One region of the Paenibacillus hamazuiensis genome, then DNA from elsewhere that is predicted to be linked to it. Evidence: predicted binding sites of a transcription regulator. Region 1 holds the regulator's gene; the other holds the start of a gene.
What was found. The regulator Rex, encoded in region 1, represses fermentation and respiration genes when NADH is low (regulators of the CRP and FNR family bind a similar motif). The targets are predictions, from matches to a motif close to TTGTGAAATATTTCACAA.

Region 1 (7,457 bases):
CGAGTTTTTCGAGATGTGCGACCGGACGCAGTCCGTATTGCTGCTCATTGTCAAGCACTTCCCGCAACGATTCCGACATATGCGTATGAATCGGCAGATTCAATTCGTGTGCAACCTGGACGATCCGCTCGATATAGTCCGGCGGACACGTATACGGCGCGTGCGGCGACATCATCGTCGTAATGCGGCCGTTCGCTTTGCCGTTCCAGTCTTTGGCGAATTGCGTCGCTTCCTTCAGCTTCGCGTCCTGTACCTCCGGCGGACACAGCCCGATGACGCCGCGGGTCAGCACGGCCCTCATGCCGGACTGCTCCACCGCCTGCGCCACCTCGTTCATATGGTCGTACATATCGACAAATGTCGTCGTACCGCCCTTGACCATTTCCAAAATGGACAGCAGCGTGCCGTATTTGACATCATGTGCGGTAAACTTTCCCTCGATCGGCCACATTTTTTCCTGCAGCCATACTTGAAGCGCCATATCGTCCCCGTACCCGCGCAGCAGCGACATCGCCGCATGACAGTGCGTGTTGACAAGGCCGGGCATATACAGCTTGCCTTTCCCGTCAATCACTTCATTGTAGCCTTCCAACGATGGAGGAGCCTGTTCCCCGATCGCCGTGATGCGGTTATCTTCGAGCTCCATATAACCGGAGATAACCGGCTTGTCTTCGTTCATTGTAACAAATAATCCGTTGGTGATCAGCGTTTTAGCCATAAAGGTCAAAATCCCTTCTTCCATATATGTAGAAAAACTCCCTTTTCAATGTACCTTTTCCACCGCATAAAATCAAGAAAGTCGATGTTCCAAGCCTCATAAAGCGGCACACATGAACATAATTTGAAAGGGGCAAACTAGGATTGCTTTTCGGGGATCGGGTATGGTATTTTTAATTTTGTGTAAATTTCTGCACGGTTCTACATAGTTTTCACATTATGAACGGGGGGTTAACCAGTGCTTTTTGCCAAAAAGAATGATACCGATTTCCTGCTGCTTCTCATCAAATCAGCGGAAAACACGCTGGAGGGGGCGCAAATGTTCCGTAACGCCATGATGGGGGACAAGCCGCCGGCGAGCTTTTATCCCGAGCTGAAAGACCTGGAGCATAGGGGAGACCAGATAACGCATCAAATCTTCAAAGGCTTGAACAAGACGTTTATTACTCCGCTTGACCGCGAGGATATTCTCGAGCTCGCCTCCAAATTGGACGACGTGATGGACGGAATTGAAGCGACGATCGCCCGTTTCGATTATATGAACGTACAAAAAACCGACAAGTTTATGAAAGATTTCTCCGCCGTCATCGTCCAGTCGTGCCAACACATTTTGGACGCTTTCAAGCTGCTTGCCCGCAAAAAGTACATGCAGCTCACCGAGCATACGGTGCAAATCAACAGTCTTGAAAACGAAGGCGATACGCTTATGAGGGAAGGCATCAGGCAAATTTTCCTCCACCCGACAGACCCTTATCACGATTTTAAGCTGAAAGAGATATACGAGCGTCTGGAACAAACAACCGACGCGTGCGAGGATGTCGCGAACATCTTGGAGAGTGTCGTGCTCCGCTATTCTTAAGGGTTGTTAGATCAGGAGGAAACCATGCTTACCCTACTTGTATTTATTGTCATACTGGCGCTGCTCTTCGATTTCATCAACGGGTTTCACGATACGGCGAATGCCATTGCAACGTCGATTTCCACCCGCGCCTTATCGCCGAGAGTCGCGGTGTTCGGAGCGGCCATCCTTAACTTCGTCGGCGCTGTATTTTCCTCGGAGGTCGCCAAGACGGTCGGCGGGAAAATTGCGAACCCGGCCAATATTCCGAACGGTATGCCAATCGTTATTGCAGCCCTGCTCGCTGCGATTATTTGGAACCTGTTGACATGGTATTTCGGAATTCCTTCATCCTCCTCACACACGTTGATCGGATCTCTGGCAGGCGCCGTCATCGCCGGCGCCGGAGTCGATTTCGTCAATTGGAAGGGATTTATTGAAATCATCGAAATATTGATTTTGTCTCCGATTGTCGCGTTCGGTACCGGCTTCGTCATCATGTGGATCATCAAGCTGCTTATCATCAGCGGAGGCAACAGCTCCCGCTCCAAGCTGAACAGGGTGTTCCGCACGCTGCAAATTTTTTCAGCGGGCCTCCTGTCCTTCTCGCACGGCGGCAATGACGCGCAAAAGGCGATGGGCGTCATCGTATTCGCGCTGGTCGCCACCGGCGTCCAGCAAGATCTGCAGGTCCCCTTATGGGTTAAACTGCTTGCTGCTACGGCTATGGGGCTTGGAACGTCGATCGGCGGATGGCGGATCATCAATACGGTGAGCAAAAAGCTGATCAAGATCGAACCGATCAACGGCTTCGCTTCGGATTTGAACTCGTCGATCGTTATCCAAACGTCCACCGCCATGGGCATGCCATTGTCCACCACACACGTCATTTCCTCATCGATCATCGGCACAGGAAGCGTCATGAGGTTTTACGACGTCAAATGGTCGGTCGTAACAAAAATGGTAATGACCTGGGTCATTACCATTCCGATCAGCATCGTGCTGTCCTATATCATATATAAAATCATCTTCGGCTTGTTCTATTAGAACAAGCCTTTTTCGTATTGACATGATCGATACATGGGCATAGTACAGCGTGTCGGCCATAGGTTTTGCGCCAGCAAAACCATGGCAAACATACGCGGGCACGAGGCACGCATCCGCTCCCAAATCATCGCTCCCAAAGTAAAGCGTGCCCGATATAGGATTTTTGAGTGAAGCCCAAAATCCATGTCGGGCAGACGCGAACTAGAAGCGAGCATGAGCTCCCGGAGGGCGGGTCCAGGGCGCCCGAGCGCCTTAAGGGCTTTGCGGAGCAAAGCCAGCTACGGAAGCCTGGGGTCCCCCTAGAGGGGGATTTAGGGGGTGCCCTTTGATTTTAGGGGGTGCCTTTGATTTATGGAGTGATTTTCATTTGTCCAAATAATACGCCAAACTTTGCAGTTCCGCCGTGAGATCCGCATGATGGACCCGTACCGTACTCGGAACTTTAATAATCACCGGAGCAAAGTTCAGTATCGCCTCAACCCCGGCTTCGACGAACTGATTGGCGACATTTTGCGCCTCCGGGGCCGGCACCGTGATGATGCCGATCCGCACGTGCAGCCGTTTAATCGTCTCGGAAAGCTCCTGCATCGGCTGCACAAACAAATTGTTGATCTGCTCCCCGACCTTGGCCTGATGCGCATCAAACACAGCGACGATTTTCATGTTATCCTTTAAATAAACGTTATAATTGCAAAGCGCCCGTCCCAGGTTGCCCGCACCGACCAGAGCTACGGAAATAAGCTTGTCCAGCTTCAAAATTTGCCGTATTTTTTCAATCAAATAATCGACGTCGTAACCGATCCCCTTTTTCCCGAACTCCCCGAAATAGGCGAGATCTTTGCGGATCTGCGCCGGGTTCAGGTCAAGCTTGTGCCCCAGATCCTGCGAGGAAACGGTATGCACGTTTTTCATGCTGAGCTCGTTCAAAAAACGTAAATATATCGGAAGCCGCCGGACGACGGCTTCGGAAATTTTCGGCGTTTTCATTGTTCATGCTCTCCCATCCATTGCTTAATCCGCGAAACGAGCTGGGTCGTCGGCATATGCTCGATTTTCGGTCCCGGCAGCGAGTACAGAAAGTAACGGCCGTAATTCGTATCGATCACTCTCGTGTCATAAATGACCACAATGCCTTTGTCACCCGCAGTCCTAACCAATCGGCCGAACCCTTGCTTGAACCGGATCACCGCCTGGGGCACCGAAAGCTTCATAAACGGATTTAAGTTCTGCTTTTTCAAAAACTCCGTTTTCGCCTCGACGAGCGGGTGATTCGGGGGCTGGAACGGAAGCCGAACGATCGCAAGGCAGGTGAGCGCTTCTCCCGGAATATCCACGCCTTCCCAGAAGCTGCTCGTGCCGAGCAGCACGCATGCCGGGTGGCTTTGGAACATCCGCGTCAGCTTGCTGCGATTGCTGCTGTCGACGCCTTGACCGAGCACCTGAATGCCATGCGCGGTCAGCCGATCCTTAAGGCCCGGGTGCGTCGCCTTCAGCATCCGGTTGGACGTGAACAACACGAGCATGCGCCCGTTGGTCTCCACCGCGATGTCGGAGAGCGAATCGACAAGCTTTTCCACGAAAACGGCCTCGCTGCCCATCCCCTTGAGGCTTGGGAAATCCCGCGGAATGACGACTAACGCCTGCTGCCGGTAATTAAAAGGCGATGGCAGCATGACCGTTTTCAGCTTCCCTCCGTTATCTTCGGTTCCGAGTCCAAGCTGCTCGCACGTATATTGAAACGACTTGTCTACCGACAGCGTAGCGGAGGTCATTACGACGCTTTCCTTCGCGTCGAAGAAATATTCCTTCAGCATCGGACTTACGTCCATCGGTACGCTGAACAGCTGAAGCGATTTTGCCTTCATTGTCGGGCTCGCCTCCAGCCAGTACACGTACGTATCGTCGGTCATATTCATAAAGAAATGCAGCGCATCCTTGTGGCGCGTAAGCTCTTTGCCGCTGCCACCAAGGTCCGTTACTACACTCTGCACCTCATATTCCTCCTGAACCTCTTTCAGCTCGCTTAACATCTTGTCGAGCTTCTTCGATACATCGTTCAGATTCAAATAAAGGTTGCTTTCGATGCCCTGCAGCGTCGGCCAAATCGAAGGAAGTTTTTCCTTCTTCATCCGCAGTACCGGCTGACCCATCTCGCTTTGCGACGGGTCGCTGCCTGCGGCAAGCAGTTGATACAGCTGCTCGGTCAGCAAATCCCAATCTTCCTTAATCTGCACAAGCTTGGGGACAATTTGGTCGATCGTCATTACCCAGCCGGCCGCAAGCTCGCCCTCGTGTTTTTGCAAACGCTGGCGCAGGTGTGACAGCTGTCCGCTGCGGCTATCTTTATACAGCCATTGCAGCGTATTGACCAATTGGAAATAATGCAGTTCGATGCCGAGATGTTTGCTCGCCACCTCTTCGAAATGATGGGCCTCATCGATAACAAGATGCTTGTACGCCGGCAAAATGCGGTTTTCCGCCTTCATATCGGTGAACAGCAGCGAATGGTTCGTAATGATGACATCCGCATTGTTCGACGCATACCTGGCCCGATGGTAGAAGCACTTGCGAAACCACGGGCAGTTGCGGTTCAGGCAGGAATCGGCATCGCTCGCCACCGTATGCCAAAACTGCGGACCTTTGCTGCCGAAATGAAGCTCCTCTTCGTCACCGGTGGCGGTTTCCCCGAGCCAAACGAGCATTTGTCCGGCCGTGACGCGGTCTTCTTTGGCGTTTTCAAAATCGAGTGCATTCATTTTATGTTCGAATTTGCGCAGGCACAAATAATGGCTTCTGCCTTTAAGCACAGCAGCCCGGAAAGGTACGGGAAATATATCATGAAGCAGCGGTACGTCCCGTTCCTTAAGCTGTTCCTGCAAATTGATCGTATGCGTGCTGACGACGACTTTTTTGTCCTGCTTCATGCCATAATAAAGGGCGGGAATCAAGTAACCGAGCGATTTCCCCGTTCCGGTGCCGGCTTCGATGAGCAGATGCTGTTTGCCCTGCAGTGCAGCTTCGACCTCCTGCTGCATCTTCACCTGCGCTTCCCGGTCTTCGTACATTTCGAATCGCACCTGCAAATTTCGTTTTACTTGTGCGTAAAACTCGGAAAATTGATCGGGTATCGCAGCGACGTCGCTTTCCTCGCGGACGAACTCGTCCTGATCCCAGTCATCAACCGCCAGTGCAAATTGGCGAAAAAATTTGCCGGTTTCCGGTTCGGCGGCAGGCTGCAGCTCTCTGAAGGTGCGAATTTCTTCCAAAAACCAGCCCAAATCGGTTGCATGCGCCTCGAAGAGCGCGCACATCCGCTGCAGCGTCAGCAGAGGAAGCTCGAGCAGCCTCTCGATGCATTTGAGCCAGAGCAGCGCCGTCACCTCGGCATCGCTGTCCGCTTGATGCGGGCGCTCGTGCTCTATGCCGAAAGCCTGGCAAGCAAGCGACAGCTGCAGGCTTGACATGCCGGGAAACAGCATCCGCAGCAAATCCATCGTATCGAGCACACGGCCGTCAAACGGAAAATAGCCGTTTTCGTCCAGCGCTTTTTGCAAAAAAGACAAGTCAAAACCGACATTATGGCCGACCAGCACCGCATCCGTAAGCAGCGGAACCATCTCGCCGATGACCTGCTCCATACGCGGGGCGTGCTGGACCATTTCGTCCGTAATGCCGGTTAAGCTTGTAATAGAAGAAGGTATACCGATTCCTGGATTTACCAGGGAAGTATACCTGTCCGTAATTTGAAATTGATTTATGATGACAAGGCCGACCTGAATGATTTCGTCATTCGACTGGCTTCCCGTCGTTTCGAAGTCCAGAACCGCGAATTTCATTGCTTCCCGTGTCAATCCCTTCTTAAGCTCTTCCTCTAAGCATACCAAAAAGAGGGGACTTATGGGAATAGAAAGTTTAGTCAAACATAAATTCGAGCGTACCCTTATGTTCGTAACATAATCCCATATTCAGTAATGGCTCAATGCTGGCAGGGTCGGTTTTATAAGCTTTGCGAAAATATTCGCACGCTTTGTCGAGATTATGATTTTGCACTTGAATACAGCCCATGGCGTTATAGGAGATAGCTTTCATTTTGGCGTTTTCGGCAATATGTGTGAGAAATTGAAAATGTCGGTAAGCTTCCGCCAAATCCCCTTTACGCAGATGGCTCATAGCCAAATAGACGCGGGCGAGCAAAAAATCGGGCTGTCCGCTTACAATGCTTTCAAACTCCCGGATCGCTTCGTCATACATAAGCAGCTTGTAATAGCCCTGTCCTCTTTGAAACGGAAGCGAATGTTTTCCGGAAAGCTCCGGATCGGATGCATGTATATAAGCTTCGTGCTTGGCGCGCTCCTGTACATACTTCCCCATTTTTTCTTCAAAAAGCAGCCACTGTTCGATGAACGTGTCACTCATGCCGCGCAAAATGCGCAGTTTTTCGTCCATCTCCGCTTTTTTCGCAGGGGGTGCCGCCGCATAACCGGCTATAATTTCATCAAGCACTTCGTTCATTGACGCAAAAAGTTGAATTATCATACGCGCATCCCACCTTACCGAAGGTTATCTTCATTGTTTGCTTGGATGCGCTATTTCATGCGTCACAAAATCGTGGAATGGATCTCTTCTTTGAGCAAACTGACGACTTTGTTGTTCTCCCCCATAATCGCGATCGTCGGCTTGTACCGGCGGGCTTCTTCGTCCGTCATGACCGCATAGGAGATGATGATCACCGTATCTCCCGGCTGAACGAGTCGCGCCGCAGCGCCGTTCAGGCAGACGACGCCGGAGCCGCGCGGCCCGGGAATGATATAGGTCTCGAAGCGTGCGCCGTTGTTATTGTTAACGATTTGCACTT
Region 2 (7,457 bases), 530 kb from region 1:
CGATTATTATATTCCTGTGGATGAAATCAAACGCATGGAAGCTGAAGCAAGGGGGGGCGTATGATGGCGCAAACCCACAATCGTTCGCAGGCACTCGCCCATGCGGGGGGCCATGAAGGCCATCACGATCTGGAAGAGCTTCGCAAGTTCGGATTTTGGATTTTTCTGATTACCGACTGTATTTTGTTCTCCGCTCTGTTCGCAACATATCTCGTTCTTCATGAGAATACGGCAGGGGGGCCGGGGGCGAAAGAGCTCTTCGAAATGCCCGGCGTCATTGCCGAAACGTTCATCCTGCTGACCAGCAGTTTCACAAGCGGTCTGGCAGTTCTCGCCATGAATGCGGGCAATCGAAAAGGGTTGATCTTCTGGCTTATCGTTACAGTTCTGCTCGGTGCCTGCTTTATCGGAATGGAAGTGACCGAATTTTCGAAGCTCGTAAGTGAAGGACATACGATTTATTCCAGTGCATTTTTATCCGGTTTCTTTACGCTTGTCGGTACTCACGGCCTGCATGTATCACTGGGTATCTGCTGGATAACCGCGCTCATCATCCAGCTTACCCGGCGCGGCATTACGCCGGTCACTCGGCGCAAGGTGCATATTACAAGCTTGTACTGGCACTTTTTGGACGCCGTCTGGATTTTCGTTTTCACGTTCGTCTACTTGATGGGGGTGATGTGACATGGCGCACAATGGCTCTGGCTCTGTTGACCACGGTGGGCACGGCTCGCTCAAGGAATATGTTCTCGGATTCACGCTTTCCATCGTCCTGACCATTATTCCGATTCTCGCGGTTTTGAACGGATGGTTCGGGAAAACGGCGACGATCATCGTCCTGCTCGGCACAGCGGTTCTGCAGTTTGCAGTGCAGCTGCTGTTCTTCATGCACTTGCGGGAAGAGAAGGGGCCTCGCTATAATCTGATGACGCTGATTCTCGGCCTGGTCATCGTTGTCGTGGTCGTGTACGGCTCCATCTGGATTATGGAAAATAATCCGATGTACTGAAATAGAGATGATAAAAAGACCGTCATGAGGAGGCTTTCGGTTTCCCATGACGGTCGAATTTTTTTTTTACTTCACTCTAAAAAATTCAATTTGTCTCATCAAAGAGGTGGATTGTTCTCTCAATACATCCGTAGAGGCGGAGATTTCCTCCATTACATCGGTCTGTTCTTGCGTCGAGATCACTACTCCTTTGGCTCCCGAACAAATTTTCGATGCGATGTCAGCGACTTCCCGGGCTTCGCGGAAGGCCGTTTGTACTTGTTCGGTCTGGTTCGCAGCTGTGAAGGCGATATGGTCCACGGATTGCGCTACTTGCCCGGCTTCCCCGATAATCGTTCGAAGAGCGACAACAGCTGCTTGGCCATGGGCCGATTCCCGATCGGCGGCTTCAAATTGCTCGGTAATTTTATTCACCGTCTTCTTTACTTCCGTCTGAATTTCTTCTATAAGCCGATTGATGTTGTGAACCGCTTGCGAACTTTGTCCGGCAAGCTTCTTCACTTCTCCAGCCACGACCGCAAAGCCTTGTCCGTGATCGCCGGCTCTCGCGGCTTCAACGGAAGCGTTTAATGCCAATAGATGAGTCTGATCGGCAAGTTCGCCGACAACCCCTGAAATTTCACCGATTTCCTTCGCTTTGCCTTCCAAACTTCGAACGACGTAAAGGGAGTCCCGACCGAAGCCAGCAAGCTTCTGTATGCCATCGACTAAAGATTCAATCTCTTTTGCGTTGTGATCGATCGTTGCGGCCATTTGTATTGATAACTGCCGGGCAGTATCGGCTTTTTCATTGATATTCTCCGTCGCTTTCACGATTTGTTCGACGGAGGCGAACATCGTTTCCGAGAATTCGGATTGCCGTTCGGCTCCTTTGGATATTTCTTCTATTGTGGATGTAATCCGTTTTGCGTGAGATGCGGCGCGTGCGATCGCAATTCTCAATTCTTCCACGTGCGTATCCGTCGTTTTGAAGTTTGTAGATATTCCGACAATGATCGTTCTTAGATTGTCAATCATCTTGGAGAACGAGAGGCCGAGCGCTCTCATTTCATCATCGGGCTTCGGCGGGACGATCTTAACTTGCAAATTTCCGGCTGAAGCGTCGTTGGCTGCTCTCGTAAGGTACAGCAACGGTTCGACGAACCATTTTGCCGCGAACCATCCTAAAAATCCAGTCCAGAATACGCCAAGGGAAAGGATCGCCCCTATGAATAGCCACTCGGGGATGTAATTTTTGAATACATCCTGCAAAGCAAAAATAAACAAAGCGCTTGTTCCGTACGTTACAGCGGAAACCCCCGTGATTCCCAGCACCATTTTCTTTACAATACCGAATTTTGTTTTTGTCAACTTTGTCGTCTCCATTCCGACCGAACGATCTGATAATTAAGATAGCAAAAAGGATCGGGCACGGATGTGATATTTCTCACACCGAAGCCTTTGGAGATCCCTATGGTGAGCAGGATCACACCCGAAGCCGTTTCCCTCGATTACAATATGATTAACGAAATTCATCGGAGGTGTATGACCATGACTTATTCAAAACGAAGTTATTCCGAAAATCGCGCGGCCGGTGCTACGGCGGCCTTATACGAACAAATCGGTGGAGCGGACACGATCAACCGGCTTGATAGTTACCCCGGTTACCTTATTCAAGTTGGGGCAGCACCCTCTGCGTATTGCTCCTTATCGTCCCAGCGGTGGTCGGAAGGGATTCAGGGGAAAGACATATACTTTACCCAATGGGAGTGACGAAAAATGAGAATAACTTATCAATCGCTGCCCGAATCCGGTGCTGCGCATTTGACGGAGTTATCCCTATCGCTGGATCGTTTGAAGCAGGAGCATGACGAATTGATGCAAGTGCTGGTTGAATTGGAAAACAAGGCGAAGCAGGTTGAGCAGGAAGATGATACCGATACGGCGATCCGTTTGCTTTTGCATTTGAGGCTTTGGACACACGCGTTTAAGGAAGAATTGGAACGGCATTCAAACTGGGAGGAGAAGGAACTGTTTCCTTTCCTGAACCGTTATTTTAGACGACAGTCGGCTCCTTCTATAATTGCATCGTTTTGGACGATGGAAAAGGATCATGAACTAGCAGCCGACTATTTGCAGTCTTTTTTAAGAGCGGTTCACATGGCCCGCAGGGATACGGAGATTGAGCGGCTCCATCAAACCGCGTTGTACTTGATCCATGCGTGCCGGATTTTGAAAGAGCATCTCGAAAAAGAAGAGCGGCTTATTTTTCCGATGACGGAAGAAGTTCTGACCGATATGGATTATTTATTTTCCTAGAGCAGTACAACAGTAAACAGAGGAACGATAAGCTACAGAGCTGCCCGGTGCGGTTTCACGACGGGTGTGAGGAGGATCACAGCAGATACTTTGTGAAAAAAGTAACATAACATTAGAAAAGAAAAAGGGAGGCGGTAGGAGTCTTTGAGGAAAATTCGTACGAAAACTATCGCAAGGTCGCCGAGCCGGTTGGCGTGTAAGCAGGATTGAATACAAATGGAGGTGCCCGGGTCATGGTGATGAAAGAAGCGGATGCAATGCATAAAGCTGAGAATCGTGCTCACGCTTGGCGTCATTTTAAGAAAGGAAATTGGCAAAAACACATTGACGTTAATTCGTTTATTGAGACGAATATAACTCCTTACACCGGCAGCGAGGATTTTCTCGCCGGTCCGACGGAGGCTACAAGCGCCTTATGGCTGCGGGTTCGGGAGCTGCTCCGGCAAGAACGGGAGAAGGGCGGTGTGCTGGATATTGACGTAAATACCGTATCTACGATTACGTCGCATGCCCCTGGATATATCGACCGGCCCAAGGAGCAAATCGTCGGTTTGCAAACCGACGCTCCGCTGAAGCGCGCCGTGCAGCCGTTCGGCGGCATCCGCATGGCCGCGGACGCTTGCGAAGCATACGGCTTCAAGCTGCCGGAGGATATGATGCGCCTCTTCACGGAGATACGCAAGACGCATAATCAAGGCGTTTTCGATGCGTACACGTCGGAAATGCGGACCGCCCGCAAAGCCGGCATTATTACCGGCCTGCCGGATGCCTACGGACGTGGAAGGATCATCGGAGATTACCGGCGGGCGGCGCTGTACGGAATCGATCGTTTGATCGCGGAGAAAAAGCAGGATTTGCTCCATCTCGAAGTGGACGCGATGACGGAGGAAGTAATCCGCGCCCGCGAGGAGCTGTCGGAGCAGATCAGAAGCCTGGACGAATTAAAGCGGATGGCGCTGTCTTACGGCTTTGATATTTCACAGCCTGCCGCAAGTGCCAAGGAAGCTGTGCAGTGGCTTTACTTCGCATATCTTGCGGCGATCAAGGAGCAGAACGGAGCGGCGATGAGCTTGGGGCGCGTCTCCAGCTTTTTGGACATTTATATCGAGCGGGATTTGGCGGAAGGGACGCTGACCGAAGCGGAGGCGCAAGAGCTGATCGATCATTTTGTGATGAAGCTGCGCATCGTGAAATTTTTGCGGACACCGGATTATAACGAGTTGTTCAGCGGCGACCCGACCTGGGTGACGGAATCGATCGGGGGAATGGGCTTAAACGGACAAACCCGCGTAACCCGCAGCTCGTTCCGTTTTCTCCACACGCTGTATAATCTGGGTCCGGCCCCGGAGCCGAATTTGACCGTGCTGTGGTCCGACCGGCTTCCGGAGGGCTTCAAAAACTATTGCGCGAAAGTATCGATTGAAACAAGCTCCATCCAATATGAAAACGACGATTTGATGCGGCCGTTTTATGGAGACGACTACGGCATCGCCTGTTGTGTTTCGGCCATGCGGATCGGCAAGCAGATGCAGTTTTTCGGCGCACGCGCCAATTTGGCCAAAGCGCTTTTGTACGCAATCAACGGCGGCATTGACGAAAAGCTTGGCATTCAGGTCGGACCGGTTATAGCGCCTGTGACTTCCGACGTGCTCGATTACGGCGAAGTCAAAGCCAAATACGACCGGGTGCTCGATTGGCTTGCGCGGTTGTACATGAATACGCTCAACGTCATTCACTACATGCATGATAAATATTGCAATGAACGGCTTGAAATGGCGCTTCATGACCGGGAGGTTTTGCGTACGATGGCTTGCGGCATTGCAGGGTTGTCCGTCGTCGCCGACAGCCTCAGTGCGATCCGGTACGCCAAGGTGAAGCCGATCCGGGACGAACGGGGAATTGCTATCGACTTCGAGATCGAAGGCGAATATCCGCAGTACGGCAACAACGACGATCGGGTGGACAGCATCGCCGTCGAGCTCGTGGAGTCGTTCATGAACCGGATTCGCAAACACAAGGCGTACCGCGGCGCGGTGCCGACGATGTCGGTGTTGACGATCACATCCAACGTGGTTTACGGCAAGAAGACCGGCAGCACTCCGGACGGCCGCCAGGCCGGCCAGCCGTTTGCTCCGGGCGCGAACCCGATGCATGGACGGGATCGCAAGGGGGCGCTCGCGTCCCTGGCCTCGGTGGCTAAAATTCCGTATGAGCAAAGTCTGGACGGTATTTCCAATACGTTCTCGATCGTTCCGAAAGCGCTCGGGAAGGAACCGCACACCCGCATCCGCAACCTCGTGTCTTTGCTGGACGGTTATACCGCCAATCGGGGGCATCACTTGAACGTGAATGTCTTCGAAAGAGAGCAGCTGCTGGATGCGATGGAGCATCCGGAAAATTATCCGCAGCTGACCATTCGCGTCTCCGGGTATGCGGTGAATTTTATCAAACTGACCCGCGAGCAGCAGCTGGATGTCATTAACCGGACGTTCCATGGCGCTTTCTGATTCAACATTGATTGCAGCATAGAGAGGGGCGTGGCCCGCATGAAAGGCCGAATTCATTCGATAGACACTTTTGGCACCGTTGACGGCCCCGGCATCCGATTTGTGCTGTTCATGCAGGGCTGCGCGCTGCAGTGCATGTATTGCCATAACCCTGACACATGGAATAATGACGGAGGCAAGCGGATGTCCGTTCAAGAAGTCATTGCCGAGCTGGAGCCTTATTTGGAGTATTACCGGCGGTCCCGCGGGGGCATCACGGTCACAGGCGGCGAACCGACGTTGCAGGCTCCTTTTGTCGCAGAGCTGTTCAGGGAGGTCAAACGGCGTTTTGATCTTTCTACGGCCCTGGATTCCTCGGGATTTTGCGATCCGGGGCATGCGGCGGAATTAATCCAAGCTACGGATCTTGTCCTGCTGGATTTAAAACAAATTCACAGCGCAGAGCACAAAATGCTGACCGGCATGCCGAACGAACGGATTCTGCGGTTCGCTCAGTGGCTGTCGGAGCAAGGGAAAAGGATGTGGATCCGCCATGTGCTGGTCCCGGGAATTACCGACAGTCCCGAGCATTTGACGGCATTGGGGAAATATATTGTAACTTTGCAGGGGGTGGAAAAAATCGAACTGCTGCCGTATCACCGAATGGGCGTCTATAAATGGCAGCATCTCGGCAAAGCTTATCCGCTCGAAGGAGTGCCGGTTCCATCCGATGACGAGGTCGAACGGGCACGTGCCATTCTGTTGGCGGGGATGCAATCGGCGAAAGAAACATCGGGCGCACCCGATTCCATCGTCCGGATTCGATAACTTGCTGGCTGCAGGATTATCGGCTCCAGCTCATTCCCAAGGAATATGCAGGCGCTTGCGCCAAAACGAAAAGAGGTTGAGAACGTGAAGTGGAAAAATCGCCTTTCTGATTGGCATGGCCGGACCGTTGAAATTCGGATCGAAGACAAGGCGGGGCAGGATCCGATTGCAGAGCCGAGGACGTGTTTGCTGCACCGAATAGAGGTCACACCGGACGACCGATATGTTCAGTTTTACATCAGTGATCACCAGTTTATGGCTGTCCCCGTGTTTGATCAAGAGCATACCGTGCTGGAGTCTGACGTTTTCGAATCGCACGATACACAAGCCAAGCTGGTTTACCATATTCGAATCGTGTAGCGGCAGACCGCCTTTTGCCGGGCATGTTTATCCGCGGATTTACGACATTCGCCTGTATACGAATGAGAGGAGAGGTCGGGATGAACCGACATGGCCGCATAGTTGAATTGGATGTTCGCCTGAACCTAAGAAAGAAGCTGGACCCGTTTCAGCGTATAATGGAGGCGGTAGCGACACCGGAGCAGGAACATATTTTCTTGCTGCATGTGATCTTTAAGCCTACTCCATTGCTTGGTGTGATGAAGGTTAAAGGTTATACAAACAGAGTGGAGGAAATCGAGGCGGATCATTGGATCGCCGCTTTTGCCAAAGGAAGTCAGGCTAAGGAACGGCTTGCTGCTATAGATTTTAAACAATTCGCCAAACCGGAAGAGCAAGAAGAGGGGAACGCCGATGCAAACTGGATAATCGCGGTTTGGAGCCTCCCGAGCCGATGGTACGCACGCTCCATGCGTTAGCGGACTGCCAGGCGGGCG

Region 2: the regulator Rex is predicted to act here: its motif matches at 3,398-3,415, upstream of pflB (formate C-acetyltransferase).

What each region holds. Positions count from the first base shown of each region.
Region 1 is NZ_JALRMO010000001.1:2,003,665-2,011,121, reverse strand. Features, by position in the region: gene MYS68_RS08790 (amidohydrolase) at 1-718, opposite strand, end outside; gene MYS68_RS08785 (DUF47 domain-containing protein) at 956-1,576, shown strand; gene MYS68_RS08780 (inorganic phosphate transporter) at 1,601-2,602, shown strand; gene MYS68_RS08775 (redox-sensing transcriptional repressor Rex) at 2,966-3,589, opposite strand; gene dinG (ATP-dependent DNA helicase DinG) at 3,586-6,438, opposite strand; gene MYS68_RS08765 (tetratricopeptide repeat protein) at 6,515-7,138, opposite strand; gene panD (aspartate 1-decarboxylase) at 7,201-7,457, opposite strand, start outside.
Region 2 is NZ_JALRMO010000001.1:2,536,357-2,543,813, reverse strand. Features, by position in the region: gene MYS68_RS11270 (cbb3-type cytochrome c oxidase subunit I) at 1-64, shown strand, start outside; gene cyoC (cytochrome o ubiquinol oxidase subunit III) at 64-684, shown strand; gene cyoD (cytochrome o ubiquinol oxidase subunit IV) at 686-1,009, shown strand; gene MYS68_RS11255 (methyl-accepting chemotaxis protein) at 1,076-2,275, opposite strand; gene MYS68_RS11250 (hemerythrin domain-containing protein) at 2,768-3,307, shown strand; gene pflB (formate C-acetyltransferase) at 3,541-5,814, shown strand; gene pflA (pyruvate formate-lyase-activating protein) at 5,854-6,621, shown strand; gene MYS68_RS11235 (hypothetical protein) at 6,706-6,981, shown strand; gene MYS68_RS11230 (DUF2249 domain-containing protein) at 7,062-7,439, shown strand; gene MYS68_RS11225 (hypothetical protein) at 7,415-7,457, shown strand, end outside.